DNA from 3 places in the Aliiglaciecola sp. SL4 genome. Region 2 is predicted to be linked to each of the others. Evidence: predicted binding sites of a transcription regulator. Region 2 holds the regulator's gene; each other region holds the start of a gene.
The links. Region 2 encodes sigma-54, which starts transcription at its own class of promoters, with help from an activator protein. Its sites were predicted from a motif close to GTTGGCACGNNNNTNGNNT; they were not measured.
Positions count from the first base shown of each region.

Region 1: a site for sigma-54 is predicted at 2,002-2,020, ahead of AB6T38_RS10610 (DUF1328 domain-containing protein). Genes of this name have one in related genera too.
Region 3: a site for sigma-54 is predicted at 2,595-2,613, ahead of AB6T38_RS05755 (PAS domain-containing sensor histidine kinase). Genes of this name have one in related genera too.

Region 1 is NZ_JBGOSE010000006.1:87,899-93,546, forward strand. Features, by position in the region: gene AB6T38_RS10600 (diguanylate cyclase) at 1-637, shown strand, start outside; gene hemB (porphobilinogen synthase) at 677-1,675, shown strand; gene AB6T38_RS10610 (DUF1328 domain-containing protein) at 2,055-2,231, shown strand; gene AB6T38_RS10615 (hypothetical protein) at 2,293-2,487, shown strand; gene AB6T38_RS10620 (DUF2254 domain-containing protein) at 2,826-4,148, shown strand; gene AB6T38_RS10625 (BON domain-containing protein) at 4,520-5,071, shown strand; gene AB6T38_RS10630 (MATE family efflux transporter) at 5,114-5,648, opposite strand, start outside.
Region 2 is NZ_JBGOSE010000013.1:26,955-32,602, forward strand. Features, by position in the region: gene lptC (LPS export ABC transporter periplasmic protein LptC) at 1-132, shown strand, start outside; gene lptA (lipopolysaccharide transport periplasmic protein LptA) at 119-691, shown strand; gene lptB (LPS export ABC transporter ATP-binding protein) at 691-1,416, shown strand; gene AB6T38_RS16015 (RNA polymerase factor sigma-54) at 1,478-2,956, shown strand; gene hpf (ribosome hibernation promoting factor) at 2,984-3,271, shown strand; gene AB6T38_RS16025 (PTS sugar transporter subunit IIA) at 3,290-3,736, shown strand; gene rapZ (RNase adapter RapZ) at 3,733-4,578, shown strand; gene AB6T38_RS16035 (HPr family phosphocarrier protein) at 4,575-4,850, shown strand; gene mgtE (magnesium transporter) at 4,948-5,648, shown strand, end outside.
Region 3 is NZ_JBGOSE010000003.1:80,878-86,525, forward strand. Features, by position in the region: gene AB6T38_RS05750 (sigma-54-dependent transcriptional regulator) at 34-1,377, opposite strand; gene AB6T38_RS05755 (PAS domain-containing sensor histidine kinase) at 1,374-2,555, opposite strand; gene AB6T38_RS05760 (sigma-54-dependent transcriptional regulator) at 2,744-4,225, opposite strand; gene AB6T38_RS05765 (flagellin) at 4,568-5,368, opposite strand.

The DNA.
Region 1 (5,648 bases), on a different contig from region 2:
CCTCAAGTTGAAAGAAGAAGCACAAGAGAGTTTAGAATACAGCGTGCAAGAGCGAACTCTTGAGTTGGAAATTGCTCTACGAGAATTATCCGAAACAAATAATGAATTAGAGCAGCAAACACGAACTGATAGCCTTACAGGGATCCGCAATCGCAAACATTTTGACAAAAAATTCCAGGCCGAAGCTCGTCGATGCCGACGTGAACGCTCAGATTTGTCTTTAATTATGTTAGACATCGATCATTTTAAGAATATTAATGATACTTATGGACATGTTGCTGGTGACGAAGTCATTAAACATGTGGCAAAAATGCTAAAGCAGAACTTAAAACGTACCACCGATGATGCTTGCCGTTACGGTGGCGAAGAGTTTGCCCTTATTCTGCCCAATACCGATTTCGATGGTGCTAGATCTTTAGGGGAGAAGCTCAGAGAAATCATTGAAAATGCGGTCACTGAAGTTGATGGTCTACAACTTAAAGTGACTATTAGTGCTGGAGTTGCTTCTACTGTTGTAAGCGGAGTAGATGATGAAAAAAGCCTACTAGAAAGTGCGGATAAAGCCTTATATCAAGCCAAGCGTGATGGCCGAAATAGGGTGAGAAGTATACATTTACACCCCCGTGATATTGTTTGAAATTTACAAAGTTGAAAAATTGAAGAGGTAGAGATTTTTATGTTCGAACAAAAGTTTCCTGCTAATCGTATGAGAAGAATGCGCAAACACGAATTTACCCGTGAGTTGATGGCAGAGAATACCTTATCAGTGAAGGATCTCATTTATCCTATGTTTGTTGTCGAGGGAACACAGCAACGAGTGCCGGTTCCTTCTATGCCTGGTGTTGAGCGTTTATCAATAGACTTATTGGTAGAAGAAGCTAAAGAGTTAGTCGAGCTTGGCATACCAGCCATTGCTATTTTTCCGGTAACGCCCCTAGACATAAAGTCGGAATGTGCGAGTGAAGCATTTAATCCACAAGGCTTAGCGCAGCGAGCGGTAAGAGCAATTAAGCACAATGCCCCAGATATTGCAGTGTTGACGGATGTGGCACTTGACCCATTTACTTCTCATGGGCAAGACGGTTTACTTGATGAATCTGGGTATGTGCTCAATGATGAAACCTGTGAAGTACTGGTTAAGCAAGCATTATCCCACGCTGAAGCAGGAGCAGATATAGTTGCTCCTTCTGATATGATGGATGGACGTATTGGTATTATTCGTCAAGCGTTAGAGAAGCATGGCTACATCAATACCTGCATCATGGCTTATTCAGCAAAATATGCATCTAATTACTATGGTCCGTTTCGTGATGCCGTCGGTTCTGCCGGTAATATAAAAGGCGGAAATAAGCATAGTTACCAAATGGATCCTGCTAATTCTGACGAAGCTTTACATGAGATTGGCCTTGATCTAAAAGAAGGTGCAGATATGGTTATGGTTAAACCTGGTATGCCTTACTTAGATATCGTTCGACGCTGCAAAGATACCTTTCAAGTACCAACCTTTGCCTATCAAGTCAGTGGTGAGTATGCCATGCATAAAGCGGCATTTGATAACGGTTGGCTAAATGAAGAAGCAGTTATCATGGAATCCTTACTGGCATTTAAACGGGCAGGGGCAAACGGTATTTTAACTTATTTTGCCAAACAAGCAGCACAAATACTGGCAAGGTAGCTATTCGTTAATGTCCTACCTAGCTCACTATCCTATAGTGAACATTAATGGCATCGAATAATAAAAATGCGTGGCCAAGCATAGTTAAAGTTAATTGTGCTTGGTTTATATCTACTCACCTCTTTTCCAAATTTCAGCGTTATCAGACATTCCTCTTTACCAATTTTAGTTAAACCCAACTAAGTACCGATTCATCACATAACAAATGTGAAAAAGTTTCTAGCGCTAGTGTACTTTTTGCAAATAAACCCCGAAAGGGAATTTACTTAAATCATCCGCACCTATAATATTTTTATATATATCAATATCTTATGTTTATTCTTTTTGTTGGCATGTAAAACGCATTACAAATATCGAACACAAACAAAAGGAGAATATTATGTTGAGCTGGGCACTAACATTTTTAGTTATTGCAATTATCGCAGCTGTATTTGGTTTTGGTGGAATAGCTGGTACCGCAGCCGGAATCGCGAAAATTATCTTTTTTGTATTCGTAGTTTTACTTGTGATTTCACTAATAGCGAATGCACTACGTGGCAAAGGTCCGAAAGTCTAGCGAACTTTGCTAACACCACTTATTTTAGATTTATAACAATATTAAAGTAACGGAGAAACACATGAAAAATTTTAAACATACCCTTCAAATACTATTAGTTGCTGGTTCAGTATTTGCTCTAGCTGCATGTGAGCAAGGTCCTGCTGAGGACGCTGGTGAAAGTGTTGATGAAATGGTTACCGATGCAGGTAACGCCCTTGAGGATGCTTGTGAAGATGTGAAAGAAGGCGTAAAAGCTGAAGATCAAGACTGTTAATCTAGTCAAGATTAATAACATCCAAGCAAACTAAAAGGGCTCTTAGAGCCCTTTTGTATTTTTAAACGAGGTGACTTATGGACTTCAAATTAATAATTATCGCTTTAGTAATTAGTGTTGGTTTTTTTGTAACATCAACTGGACTTGCTGGTGGAAGCCCAATTTATACGTTCTTAGCTTCTTTTGGTTTATTTATGATTATACTAGTTATTAGTATGCTGCTTTTTGCCAAAAAAAATTCGAAAAAGTAAACTGACGTAAGAGCCTTCCTTGCAGTTTAAAGGCAAGGCTGACGCTTTGACAGTTCAGTGGAATAGGTTTGATAAAAGGAACTATTAATGAAAAATCTAGCCAGTCTAGACAAGCTTTTCGATTCAATAAAAACTAGTTTCTGGTTCGTTCCACTATTGATGGTTATAACGTCCATTTTTTCAGCTTGGTTAATGGTCTGGATTGATCATGCTCAAGCCTGGGGAAAGTTAGATTGGCTTCCCTTTTTATATGAAACTGAGCAAAGCACCTTGCTTTCATTGCTCAACACCATCGCCGCTTCAATGATAACGGTTACCAGTATCGCCTTTTCTATAACAATTGTTACCTTAACCTTAGCCTCGTCGCAATTCGGTCCGCGCTTGATTCGTAATTTTATGGACGATAGAGGGACTCAAGTGGTATTGGGAACCTTTATATCGATATTTTCCTACTGTGTGGTGCTAATTTATTCCATGAGCTTAGATTCAAATCAGGACATCATAATGGGTTTGGCTATTATTTGGTGTTTGTTGGCGACATTATTTAGTGTTTTTGTCCTTATTTATTTTATTCATCATGTTTCACGCTCAATTCAAGCTGATAACGTTATTAACGAGCTTTGTGACGAAATTAACCATTCCCTTGAACCTTTATTCTGTGCTGAGACAACACCTAAATTAGGCAAAGAGGCGCGGAAAACTTTTTCTTATACTTTGCCAATATTCGCCGACCAAAGTGGTTATTTACAGCTGTTGAGTAATGACAAATTGCTGGAAATTGCCAGCAAATATGATCTTTTTATTGAGTTTAAATGGCGACCTGGTCATTTGATAAATGAAGGAGCTGAACTAGCGACTTTGAAAAGTTTAAAACCTATCCAAGATGAATTATCTAGCCTTGTAAATCAAAGTTGTGTCATCGGCAGTAATCGAACGCCGATTCAAGATCCCGAGTATGCCATACATCAAATGGTAGAAATCGCCGTGCGTGCTCTGTCTCCTGGAGTTAATGATCCCTATACGGCGATTACTTGCGTTGATAAGTTATGTGTAGTGCTTTGCAATATATCAAAACAAGAATTGCATTCAGGGGAATACTACGGTCAAGATGGTATTTTGAGATTACGTCGCAATCCTTACGATTTTGAGGGGGTAGCTAATTCTGCGTTTGATCAGATTCGCCAGTATTCTGTAAGTTCTGTGGCGGTAAGTATCCGATTAGTCGAGAGTTTATACCGCATCGCTTCGGCAACAGATAAGCCTGATATTCATTCGGTTATCCTGCGTCAATTAGTGGCAATTGAGCAAGGAAAAGAACATGTTCAATATACCGAGCAAGACTCAGAAGATTTCACTAAAAGTGTGCTCAAAGTTAAGAACTTACTTAAAACTACATCATTTCAGTCTTAAGCCAAACTGAGTAGTGAAATCTTGGTTTGTTGAGTCATTCAGACCGACAGTCCAATCATCTTCAGTGATATTCACTTTAAATTGACTGGCAATAGTTAGATGCCTCAACCCTTACCGACTGCACGGTTTCAAGGTTATTCAATCCCAAAAAAAATGTTCCTTAAACTAAACGCCGCAATTCCCAATGCTATTAACACTCTCAAACTTACTTTCTTTAATGCTGTAGAAATTACATTTGAGTATTTCAAAACTACATGATTTTTATCGAGTTTAATATTAAATTATTTAAAATAACCATAATAATCAGACGTTTACGCGTTGGCATCGAATTGGCATTAATAGGATTGTCTAAACAAAAAGGAGAGACTGATATGAAACGTACTACTTGTTCACTAATTATAGCTGCTGCTTTAACAACTGCTTCAATGAGTGCTAACGCAGAAAACGAATGGTCAGATAAAGCAAAAGATGCATGGATTGATGGTAAAGCTGAAACTACTTTACTGTTCAACGGCAATCTAGATTCTTTCGACATTAATACTGACGTTAAAGATGGTGTTATTGTCTTAACTGGTAAAGTTAATACCGACGTAGACAAAGCCCTAGCCGAAGAACTTATGCTATCCCTTGACGGTGTAGATGACGTTGATAACCAGCTAACAGTTATCACTGATGAAGAAGATTCTGACACAGCGCAAATTATGCAATCTTTAAAAGATTCTAAAGTAGAATCGGTAGTGAAAACACGCCTATTGTTTGAGTCAGAAGTTAGCGGTACCGATATCGAAGTTGAAGTTGAAGACGGTATTGTAACCCTCACCGGAGAGCTTGATTCAAACGCTGAGCGTGAGTTAGCAGTTACTATTGCTGAGAATACTGATGATGTGAAAAATGTTGTTTCTAACCTTACTATTGGTAAATAACATCATTGGGTATTACTAAAAAAAGCGCCTCTGGCGCTTTTTTTATTGGGCAATTAAACGCTTTATATAAAATTGCTTGTAACGGTAAAACGGAAGCACTTTAAGAAGTTCTTCTATGGGTATCATTGCAAATGCCCAAAACACTGAAACCTCGAAATGTAGAATTAAAAGTGCGCATATTGGCAGCGAAATCGCCCACTGGGTGATAAGGTGAATTTTTAATACTAGATTACTATTTCCTAAAGCTCGTAGAATATTTCCTGTCACAGTATTGTAGGCTCTGATTATCGGTAGAATCATGTACAACGGAGCTATGAGCAATAAAGCCATTTGCACTTCATTCTCGATATCTGGGTAAATATACTGAATATTCTGGCTCAATATCAAAAATATTAGGGCGATTACAATTGATATGATCATGCCGATTTTAATGCATTTAGCGATAAACAATTTCAGGTCTTGTTTCTCTATTTGCCCCAATGCCTGACTGATGCTGATTGCAGAAGCTTGAGCCCAAGCGTTTGGAAATTGGGTGCCAGCACGTACCCAAGGAAAGATTAAAGTAATGGCTACAAAC
Region 2 (5,648 bases):
ATGATGTCAGATGAACCGGTTGAGATTAACGGAAAAGATTTTATTGTTAAAAGTAATGGCTTTGTAGCAAATTTAACTACGCAGGAATATGAACTTAAAAATCATGTGCAAACTCAATATGCGCCTCGTTAGCGCTTTAATCATCAGCTTAGTGTTTAGCGCTGCTGTTAGCGCCGGTGAAAACGACTTTAATTTACCTATCAAAGTTGACTCTAAGTCAAACTTCTTTGATGGCAAAACCAAAACTTCAATTTTTAGAAAAGACGTTAAAATTACCCAAGGCTCCCTTGAAATTTTAGCCGATGAGGTTGAAGTCATAGCCGGCTTAGGTGAAGGTAAAGAAGTATTTATTGCCCGAGGTAAACCGGCAAAGTATAGCCAAACCCTTGATGACGGAAGTAAGATCAGCGCTGCGGCTAATGAAATAAAATACGAAGTATCCAATCGAACTTTAACATTAAATGGCTCAGCTGAATTGAATCAGGATAGCAGCCTTGTTAAAGGTGAATCCATCCAATTCAATATGGAATTGGAACAATTAATAGCTGAAAGCAACAGTAATGCAGAGGGCGGAGTGACCGCTATTTTTCAACCTGAGAGTATCCGTAAACGTCAGGAAGAAGATGCAGAAGAAAAATCGAATGATTTAGAACAGCAAGGCACTGACAAGCTGCAGGATGAGCAACCTTAATGGCAACGTTAAAAGCGATTAACCTAGCTAAATCATACAAATCTCGACAAGTAGTACGAGATGTTAGTTTAGAAGTGTCTACAGGGCAGATTGTTGGATTGTTAGGCCCCAATGGTGCAGGCAAAACAACGACTTTTTATATGATTGTAGGGCTTGTTCCTTTAGATAAGGGCGATATTTATATTGACCAAACAGCACTAACTTTACAGCCTATGCACATTCGAGCTAGAAAAGGAATTGGGTATCTTCCTCAAGAATCGTCTATATTTCGTAAACTAACTGTTTATCAAAATATCATGGCAATTTTACAAACCCGAAAAGAATTGAGCTCAGACCAACGAGAAGAACAAGCAGATGCATTGCTTGACGAGTTTAATATAAATCATATCCGTAATAGCCTAGGCATGAGTTTATCTGGAGGAGAACGCAGAAGAGTCGAAATAGCACGGGCCCTGGCCGCCGCACCCGAATTTATTTTATTAGATGAACCTTTTGCAGGTGTGGATCCAATTTCTGTAAATGATATAAAAAAAATAATTCAACACCTGCGCGATAGAGGTATTGGAGTATTAATAACTGACCATAATGTACGTGAAACCCTAGACGTGTGTGAAAAAGCGTATATTGTAAGTCATGGTGAATTGATCGCTTCTGGAACTGCAGAAGAAGTTTTAAATAATCAACAAGTCAGAGATGTATACCTTGGCGAGCAATTCAAGCTATAGTACAGGTATGTTGTTTTTAACCAAAGCTTTGTGGCTAAACAAGTAAGAATATAAAAACTAAATGAAACCCTCGTTACAATTAAAATTCAGCCAGCAACTAACAATGACGCCTCAATTGCAACAGGCTATCCGTCTATTGCAGTTGTCAACGCTGGATTTACAACAGGAAATACAAGAAGCTTTAGAATCCAACCCGCTTTTAGAAGTAGAGGATGGTTCGGACATCCCCACAGGAGATTCCGCATTAGCAGATAGTAATGATAAATTTTCGGAAGAAACCGTATCCGCAAGTTCTGACTCAATGGATACAAACGAGGCATTAGAAAAAGCAGATATTCCGGACGAATTACCCATAGATAGCACTTGGGATGAATATATCAGTGCATCTTCAGCACCCGCATCAATTAGTGGTGGCAGCGGTGGTGATGATGATCAAATTTTCCAAGGTGAAACCAGCGAAAATATACAAGATCATTTGTTATGGCAAATGCGCTTAACCCCCTTTTCCGAAGTAGATACCGCTATAGCCATTGCCATTATCGACTCAATCGATGAATCTGGATATTTAACCATTAGCACTGAAGAAGTACTCGCTAGTCTCGACCACGAAGAGGTTGAACTTGATGAAGTTGAATGTGTTCTAAAACGCATTCAAATGTTCGATCCTATAGGTTCTGGTTCTCGAAATCCTCAAGAGTGTTTAATGGTACAAATGAATCAATTTGCCCCAGGTACACCTTGGCTAAATGAAGCTAAATTATTAATTAGTGAATATGCAGACCTTTTAGGTAGCAAAGATTACCGAACGTTAATGCGCAAAACTCGTTTAAAAGAAGACGATTTACGCGAAGCAATGCGTTTGTTGCAAACATTAAATCCTCGTCCTGGCAGCGCGCTGATAATTGGTGAATCCGAATACGTGATTCCTGATGTTTCTGTAATGAAAAAAAATGGCCGTTGGCAAGTAGAGTTAAACCCCGACAGTTTGCCTAAACTAAATGTTAATCAGCAGTATGCAGCGATGAGCCGCAATGCTAAAAACACCAGCGACAGTCAGTTCATACGTTCACATATGCAAGAAGCCAAGTGGTTTATTAAAAGCCTCGAAAGCCGAAACGACACATTGCTCAAAGTAGCCAACTGTATTGTTCAGCAACAAGTCGGATTTTTCGAACATGGTCCGGAAATGATGAAACCAATGGTGTTAAATGATGTCGCAGAAATGGTGGATATGCATGAATCAACTATTTCCCGTGTCACTACACAAAAATATATGCATACACCAAGAGGAATTTACGAACTGAAGTACTTTTTCTCCAGCCATGTTGCCACAGACTCTGGCGGAGAGTGCTCTTCAACGGCAATTCGCGCACTAATTAAAAAACTTGTCGCTGCAGAGCTTCCAACTAAGCCACTTAGCGATAGTAAGATTGCTGATCTACTGGCTGACCAAGGTATACAGGTTGCCCGTAGAACAATAGCAAAATACCGGGAGTCTTTATCGATCCCACCGTCTAACCAACGCAAGAGCCTGCTGTAGGCTCGTTAACAGAAGGAATACGCTAATATGCAAATTAACCTTACTGGCCATCATGTAGAAATTACAGATTCATTGCGAGATTATGTAGACACTAAATTTACGAAGTTAGAAAGGCATTTTGATCACATCAACAATGTCCATGTCATTCTCAATGTCGAAAAGCTTAATCAAAAAGCTGAAGCGACAGTTCATCTTAGCGGAGGCGAAGTTTTTGCAACCTCAGAACATAACGATATGTACGCAGCCATTGACGGATTAATAGATAAGCTTGATCGACAGGTGATCAAGCACAAGGAAAAGATTAAACGTCATTAACATATATTAGATTATTTAATGGAAATTAAAGACATCCTTTCCTCTGACTGCACAAGTTGTGCAGTCCAGGGGACAAGCAAAAAACGAATCCTTGAAACTATCAGCCTATTAGCGGCAGAAAAGATTGACGGTATTGACCAAACTACGATTTTGAATAGTTTAGTCAGTCGCGAAAAAATGGGTAGTACAGGAATCGGCAATGGTATTGCGCTGCCCCACGGCAGATTAGCTGGGTTAAAAGACGTAGTCGCAATATTAATTACCAGTGATCCTTCCATCAATTTTGACGCAGTCGATAATTGTCCTGTAGATATATTTTTCGCTATTTTAGTACCAGAAGATAAAGCCGCCGGACACCTACAAACCTTGGCCACTATAGCAACAAAGTTAAGTGACAAAGAGGTTCTTAAACGCATTCGCTGTGCTGAAGATAACGGACAGTTATACGAGGCAATTGTTTCATGAAGCTGATTATTATAAGTGGTCGCTCCGGTTCAGGAAAATCAATTGCACTGCGCTCTTTAGAAGATTTAGGCTATTATTGTGTTGATAATATCCCTGTTAACCTTCTGCCTACCCTTACTCATACAGTTATGGATGAGTATGACCAAGTTGCGGTAAGTATTGACGTAAGAAACCTTCCCAAAGTATCTGGTGAATTGGTGGAAATCCTCGATTACCTGCCTGCAAACTGGGATATGACTATTGTTTATTTAGATGCCAGTGATGACATACTAATTAAGCGTTTCAGCGAAACCCGTCGCTTACACCCGTTATCACGTCAAAACAAATCGCTTTCCGATGCCATTCAAGCTGAAGGTCAACTTTTAGCTCCTATAGCAGAACGTGCTGACTTATATTTAGATACTGACAAGCTTTCGGTTCATCAATTAGCTGAGTTAGTTCGTGAACGCATTCTAGGAAAGAAAAGCTCAAGACTGGTTTTAGTATTTGAATCTTTTGGATTTAAATATGGCATACCTAAAGATGCCGACTATGTTTTTGATGCGCGATTTTTACCTAACCCTCATTGGGAACCGGACTTAAAACACCTAAGTGGATTAGACTCACCAGTTGAAATATTTTTAGGTTCACAACCCATAGTGACTAAATTTATTTGGCAAATCCAAAACCTCATATCAACTTGGCTTCCCCACCTAGAAAGAAATAACCGAAGTTACGTCACAGTTGCAATTGGCTGTACCGGTGGACAACATCGTTCAGTTTATGTTGCTGAGTCATTAGCAAAAACATTCTCAGCCTCTCACCCAGATGTGCAAATTAGACACCGAGAATTAAACAGATGAATCGCTTTGAAAAGCAAATAGTTATAGTTAATAAACTTGGCTTACATGCACGAGCAGCGACGGAATTAGTTAAAGTTGCCAATCAATTTGATGCTATAGTTACTTTAGTTCAAGGGGAAAAAACGGCATCGGCTAATAGTGTATTGGGTTTAATGATGTTAGAAAGCTCTCAAGGGAAAGAAGTCAACGTAATAAGCGAGGGAACCGACGCTGAGCAAGCACTTGCAGCTATCGAAAAGCTTATTGTAGAAAAGTTTCACGAGAACGAATAGCTCACTTTCATTCAAGTTGAGTAAATAATTGCTGACCTGCCGCTCTTAACCCTCTAAACTATTCATATTAGTAGTTTTTTCATCGAGCTGTATTTTCATGGCTGAAGCATTAGAGGTTAAACACGCCCAACGTCAACTGAAGGTTATCAATCAAGCCTTGGCCAGTGGCCGCTTTATGCATGTCCGAAAAACCATTCACGATATGCCTGCATGTGATATCGCCCTACTTCTCGAGTCATCTCCAAGTAAATCAAGAACCGAACTTTGGGAAATGTTAGACGCCGATTTCTATGGCGACGTGCTAGAAGAATTGTCGGAAGATGTACGTAACGGCATTATTGGCCAAATGCTTCCCGACAAGGTGGTAGATGCCTTGGAAGATATGGAGATTGATAACTTAGCAGAAACCTTAAGTAGTCTGCCGCAATCAGTATCAAAAGACGTACTAAAATCCATGGATGAGCAGGACCGTCAGCGAGCAGAAAAGGCCCTATCTTACGGCGAAGACACTGCCGGTTTCATCATGAATACCGATACCATCACCCTACGTTCTGACGTCAATATTGATGTTATTTTACGTTATTTAAGACTTAAAGGTGAAATCCCAGAAAGCACGGACACCTTTTATGTAGTCAGTCGCAATGACACTTTAATAGGCACGGTGCCCGTCACTAAACTCATTACTGCACTGCCCGACTCCAGTATCGAAGATATTATGGATGAGGAAGCTGAAGCTATTCCTGTTGATATGCCAGAGACGGATGTAGCCAAATTATTTGAACGCTATAACTGGTTATC
Region 3 (5,648 bases), on a different contig from region 2:
TTGGTTAACGGCTATTTTTGGGATATTAAATCACTAAGCAGGTAGTTCGATCCCCACTTCGCGCATACGAGCTAATTTGTATCTCAAGGTACGAGGACTAATGCCCAGTCGTTCGGCTACATCTTTGCGTCGACCGTTGCACGACTGCAAAGTGTCTAGAATGATTTGATGTTCTTGATGACGTAATTCACTGCCTAATTTACTATCATCTACCTCGGCTTGATTTCCTTGCTCAGCCACCATAGTTTGGCCAGTCTCAATTTCGATCATCAAATCATTGGCGTCAATCGTTTCACCATCAGATAAAATTAACGCGCGTTGGATCACATTTTCCAACTCTCGTACATTACCCGGCCAAACATGTTGCATTAATTTACTTCTAGCTGAAGCGGTTAAGCTCGGAGCAGGCTGATTACCGTTGTAATGCCTTTCTATCATGTGTTCAGCTAGGGGTACTATGTCCCCTGCTCGCTTATCCAATGGATGCCACATTAATGGGAAAACATTTAATCTGTAGTATAAATCCTCTCTGAATTTACCATCACTGACAACTTGTTTTAAATCACGGTTACTAGTGGCAATCACTCGCACATCTAATGCAATGGTTTTGCGGCCACCTAATCTTTCCACTTCTTTTTCTTGCAATACACGCAATAGTTTTGCCTGCAGTGCTAAATCCATTTCAGTAATTTCATCTAATAAAATACTGCCGCCTTGGGCCAATTCAAACTTACCCGGAGAGGCTTGCAATGCACCGGTAAAGGCGCCTTTTTCATAGCCAAACAAAGTCGCCTCTAACATATTCTCAGGAATGGCAGCACAATTAATAGCAACAAATGGCTGATCTTTGCGGCTAGACTGATCGTGAATATATCGCGCTAACACTTCCTTACCCGAACCACTAGGTCCTAAAACCATTACTGTTGCATCCGAGGTAGCGACTTTCTTCGCTAAATTAAGCAAGTTAATACTTGTTGGGTCGGCAGCAATAGGATTGCGGGATTCAACTTGTTGAGCTGGAGCATAACGTCCCACTAAATTTAGTAGTACTTCGGGACTAAATGGTTTTGATAAATAATCAGTTGCGCCATCGCGCATTGCTTGTACTGCATCATCAATTGTTGCATAAGCCGTCATCAATAAAGTCGGTAAGTTAGGGTATTTATTTTTAATACTGCGCAATAAGGTTAGGCCACTCATTTCGCCCATTTGAATATCACTTACGACCAAGTCGACTTTATGTGAACTTAGTTTGACCATCGCTTGTTCAGCCGAGTTTGCCTCTATAACCTCGTAACCACCTAGTAATAGGGTATCGACCAATGCCTCTCTTAACCCGGCATCATCTTCTACAATTAATATGCTGGTCTGACTCACGATTTCTCTCCCAAAGCCTGTTTAGTTGCTTGACTTGAATTAATAATAGGTAACATGAGGCTAAAACATGCTCCTGCGCCTGGCATATTTGACACAGTAACCGAGCCACCATGGGACTTAGCCACAGTTGCGACTACTGAAAGCCCTAAGCCTGTACCATGACTTTTTGAGGTATAAAAAGGCTCAAAAATGCGATTTAAACACTGTGTATCAACGCCCGGACCGTTATCTTGGATGTGCAAGCTCACCTGTTGACTGTCGTTCAAACAACTAATAGTTATTTGGCAATCTTCAGGCTGGACTTGAATCGCATTGTGAATAATATTTTGCAGTGCTCCCAAAAGCGCGGGTTTATTGCCTAATATTGTTAATTGTGGGTCAATATCTTTGACGATTAACTGGGCGTTAGCTTGTTGAACCATATTCTCTGAGGAAACCAATAATTCTGATATTAGCTCTGTTACAGAGATGTTTTGTACCACTTGCTCTTCACCACTTTTAGCAAACAACAACATGTCGTTTACCTGACCTTCTAAATCTTTCAACCTTAGCATGAGCTTTTCGCCAAAGCGCTCACGAGCACTATCACTAAGTTGATTGCTGGCTAAATTCGACGCGTACAATATCGCGGCAGATAGCGGCGTACGGATTTGATGAACAATAGATGCAACGGTTTTTCCTAAGGAAGACAAACGTTGCATGTGGCTAATTCGCTGCTGTAATTGTCTAGTTTCAGTCAAGTCAGTCAGCACGATAAGCTGACCTGGCTCGGCTGTTAACGGCGTAATGGATAATTTTACTTTTCGGCCATCATGCAAAGAGACCTCATGACCATCATCAGCTTGTGGTTTAAAAGAGCGGGCGATGATTTTTCGCCAAGCTTGGCCCTCTAACGGCTCACCTAATAAGGCTTTAGCTAAGGCATTGGCTTGTTTCACTTGCCCTTGTCCATTAATTACCACCACTCCGGCAGGCATAACCTGTAACAGGTGCTCAAGCCTAGTAGCTTGGCTTTTTAACTGCTCAAATTCTTGTTTGGACACTTCAGTAGTTGATGGGGTGTTTGATTGAGGTGCGACTGAATGTGAAGCACGATCACCTGAATGAGACGATGTTATAGAGCTAATTTCGCTCTGTTCGTCTGCATAGGATATGTTGAATGCACTGTCGAACGCCATAAAGTCCTCACGTCAAAAATATTACTCATGGTGAGTATTTAGCATATCCCATGCCAATTATTTTACCCTACATATCAATAGGTTAAACGAATTTAAACGGAGAATGGAACGTCAACAAAATGACGGGTGTGGATTTTAGTCTAAAAAACTTAGGAAACTAATTTAGGTAAAGATTAAACCCAACGGCTTTAGTCGCGGACAATAGCATATTTTCGCATCTTTTCAACAAGGGTGGTACGGCGCATACCTAGGGCTTCTGCTGCTCGAGCTACTACCCCATCTTGTTGGTCAAGGGCTTGATTGATCATGCTGATTTCAAGCTCTGATAAATATTCTTTTAGGTTCATACCGTCTGATGGCAATGCTGAATTGGTGTTCAATTCAGTGTTTTGATTAATCTCCTGACTACCATTGGAATCAGCAAATTCACTTTCATGGCTATCAGTGGATTCATCATCACTTGTGTCATTAAACAAAGCGATTATAGCTTCACGTTCCAATAACTCTTCAGGGTAATCAGGTTCAAAGTTGTCGCCATCGGTATATTGGTATTTAGAGGGTAAATCAGTTACGTCTACCACTTGATTGGGGTATAAAATCAATAATCTTTCGACTAGATTGGAAAGCTCACGCACATTGCCGGGCCAGAGGTGCTCCACCAGCGAATTAATCGCATTTTCGGTAAAACGCAATGACTTCTCATTTTCTTGCTCTAGTCGTGATACCAATTCTTGCAACAACAAGGGAATATCTTCTTTGCGCTCTCTTAATGCAGGGCTTTCAATGGGAAAAACATTCAAACGATAGTATAGATCTTCCCGAAAGGATCCTTCAGCGATCATATTTTCGAGTTCTCGGTGTGTAGCGGCCACAATACGAACATCACATTTAATGGGTTTATTGCCCCCTACTCGCTCATATTGACGCTCTTGTAAAACCCGCAGCAACTTAACTTGCATTTGCAAAGGCATATCGCCAATTTCATCTAAGAATAGCGTACCGCCTTCGGCTAATTCAAAACGACCTTTACGTGAATTGATAGCCCCAGTAAATGCGCCTTTTTCATGACCAAACAGCTCACTTTCGAGTAGTTCAGCTGGAATGGCACCACAATTTACAGGAATGAAAGGACCACTATTTCTATTTGACAAGAAATGTAGATTGCGAGCAATGACTTCTTTACCTGTGCCAGACTCGCCTAATACTAAAACATTCGCGTCAGAACTTGATACTTGCTCAATTAGGTGACGAACATTCTGAATTTCTTCGCTTTTCCCCACTAAACTACGGAATAATTTGGTTTTACTAGTATTCGTACTTTTGGCTGGCCGTTTACGTAAGTATTCTTGACATCGATGTAGCATCTGAGTCAAAACGGGATAGGTTACGGGCTCTTCTAGATGTCCGACAATATTAGCTCTAAATTCAGCATCTGTTTGTGCGTTGCCAATGACAATAAAGGGTTGGGCTGGAAATTTGCTTACCACATCATCAGTAAGCTCGGGCGAGTCGAAATCGATAATAACCGCTTCAAAGCTATCTTGTTTTTTCAACGCAGACATTGCTTCGGAAAAAGGAACCTGGGCACAACGTTCGCCTAAAAAAGACAAGATTGTTTTGAGATTATTGGCGCGCGACGTATGCCCGCTGATAATCAGAATTGTGCTCATCCTTTCCCCAACTTTGTTATTTTTATTTTTTGTATTCAAGGGTGTGTCAAATCCAAGTAAATGTTTGCCAAGCTTTTCTACTTTAAAATAGGTAATAACACATTACCTATTCGCGCAGTCTGTCTGCTCAAAGGTTAGCGTATATTTTTACTCATGTCAGCAACCTATAAAATGAAACTGAAACACACCTTGCGATTCTATCTTGATTTTAAACATTCGTTGTCGGATAGCAACTACCAATTTTTATGTTTATGAATAAAATCAGTAAATTGAACAAAATAAAGCAGCCTTAGCTGCTTTATTTTTGCTTACTCTATTTAAGTAAAACCCTTTGTGGGGAACTTAACTCAATAATGACAATACTTGTCCTTGCTGTTGATTCGCTTGAGATTGCACAGACAAAGATGCTTGGCTTTGAATTCCGCTAGCAATACTATCCGCTGTTGCTTGTGCATAATCGGTATCTTGCAAGCGACTTCTAGCAGCTGAAACATTCACATCAGTTTGGCTTAGATTACGTGCGGCACTAGCAAATTGATTTTGAGTCGCTCCTAAATCAGCTCTCGCCCCACCCACATATTCCAAAGCATTATCAGTAATTTCCAATGCTTCTTCAGCGCCTGCAGATGTCGACACGTCGATGTTTAACACATCATCAAGTTGAGCAGCCACATCTTGTGTGCCTACGCCTATGCGTTGCCCTGCGTTAGCTCCCACTTGAAAATCAATACTACCTTCTTCTGACAACAAGGGTTTTCCACCAAAATTGGTTTGCTCAATTGTCTGGGTAATGTTGCTTTGTAATTGAGAAATTTCCGATTGCAGCGCTTCGCGATCAGAATCACTAAGTATTCCATTGCCCGCTTGTACAGATAACTCACGAATTCGATTCACATCGGTATTAATCCCAGACAATCCGCCTTCGGCCACCTGAGATAAAGAGACTCCATCATAAGCATTGGAGATAGCTTGTCGATTCCCCTCTACTTGCGTGGTTAATCGATCAATGATCTGTTGCGCAGCAGAGTCATCGGCAGCACTATTAACTTGCTTACCTGAAGCCAGCTTTTCAAACAAGGTTTCTTGCTTTTGTTGTAACTGCTGTAAAATTGATGAATTGTTACTGGTATCAAGATTGATCATAAATCTTCTCCTCTTACACCTGTGGTTAAGGATAGCAAAATATCGCCGATAAAGTAAGCGACCGGCAATCAACTTAGGTGAAGCTAGGTATTGATATTCATAACTATGTATAATTATTCATCATAAAAGTATGATTCAATTAAACACAATTGACTCAGATACCACCAAAGGGTCACAATCATCCTAAGTACTAAATATCAATAAGTTAACGCTTTAACAGGAAAAACACGCCAGTGACTGCACTGGTCAATTTTAACGGGTTAGCTTGTGGCGCCATTAA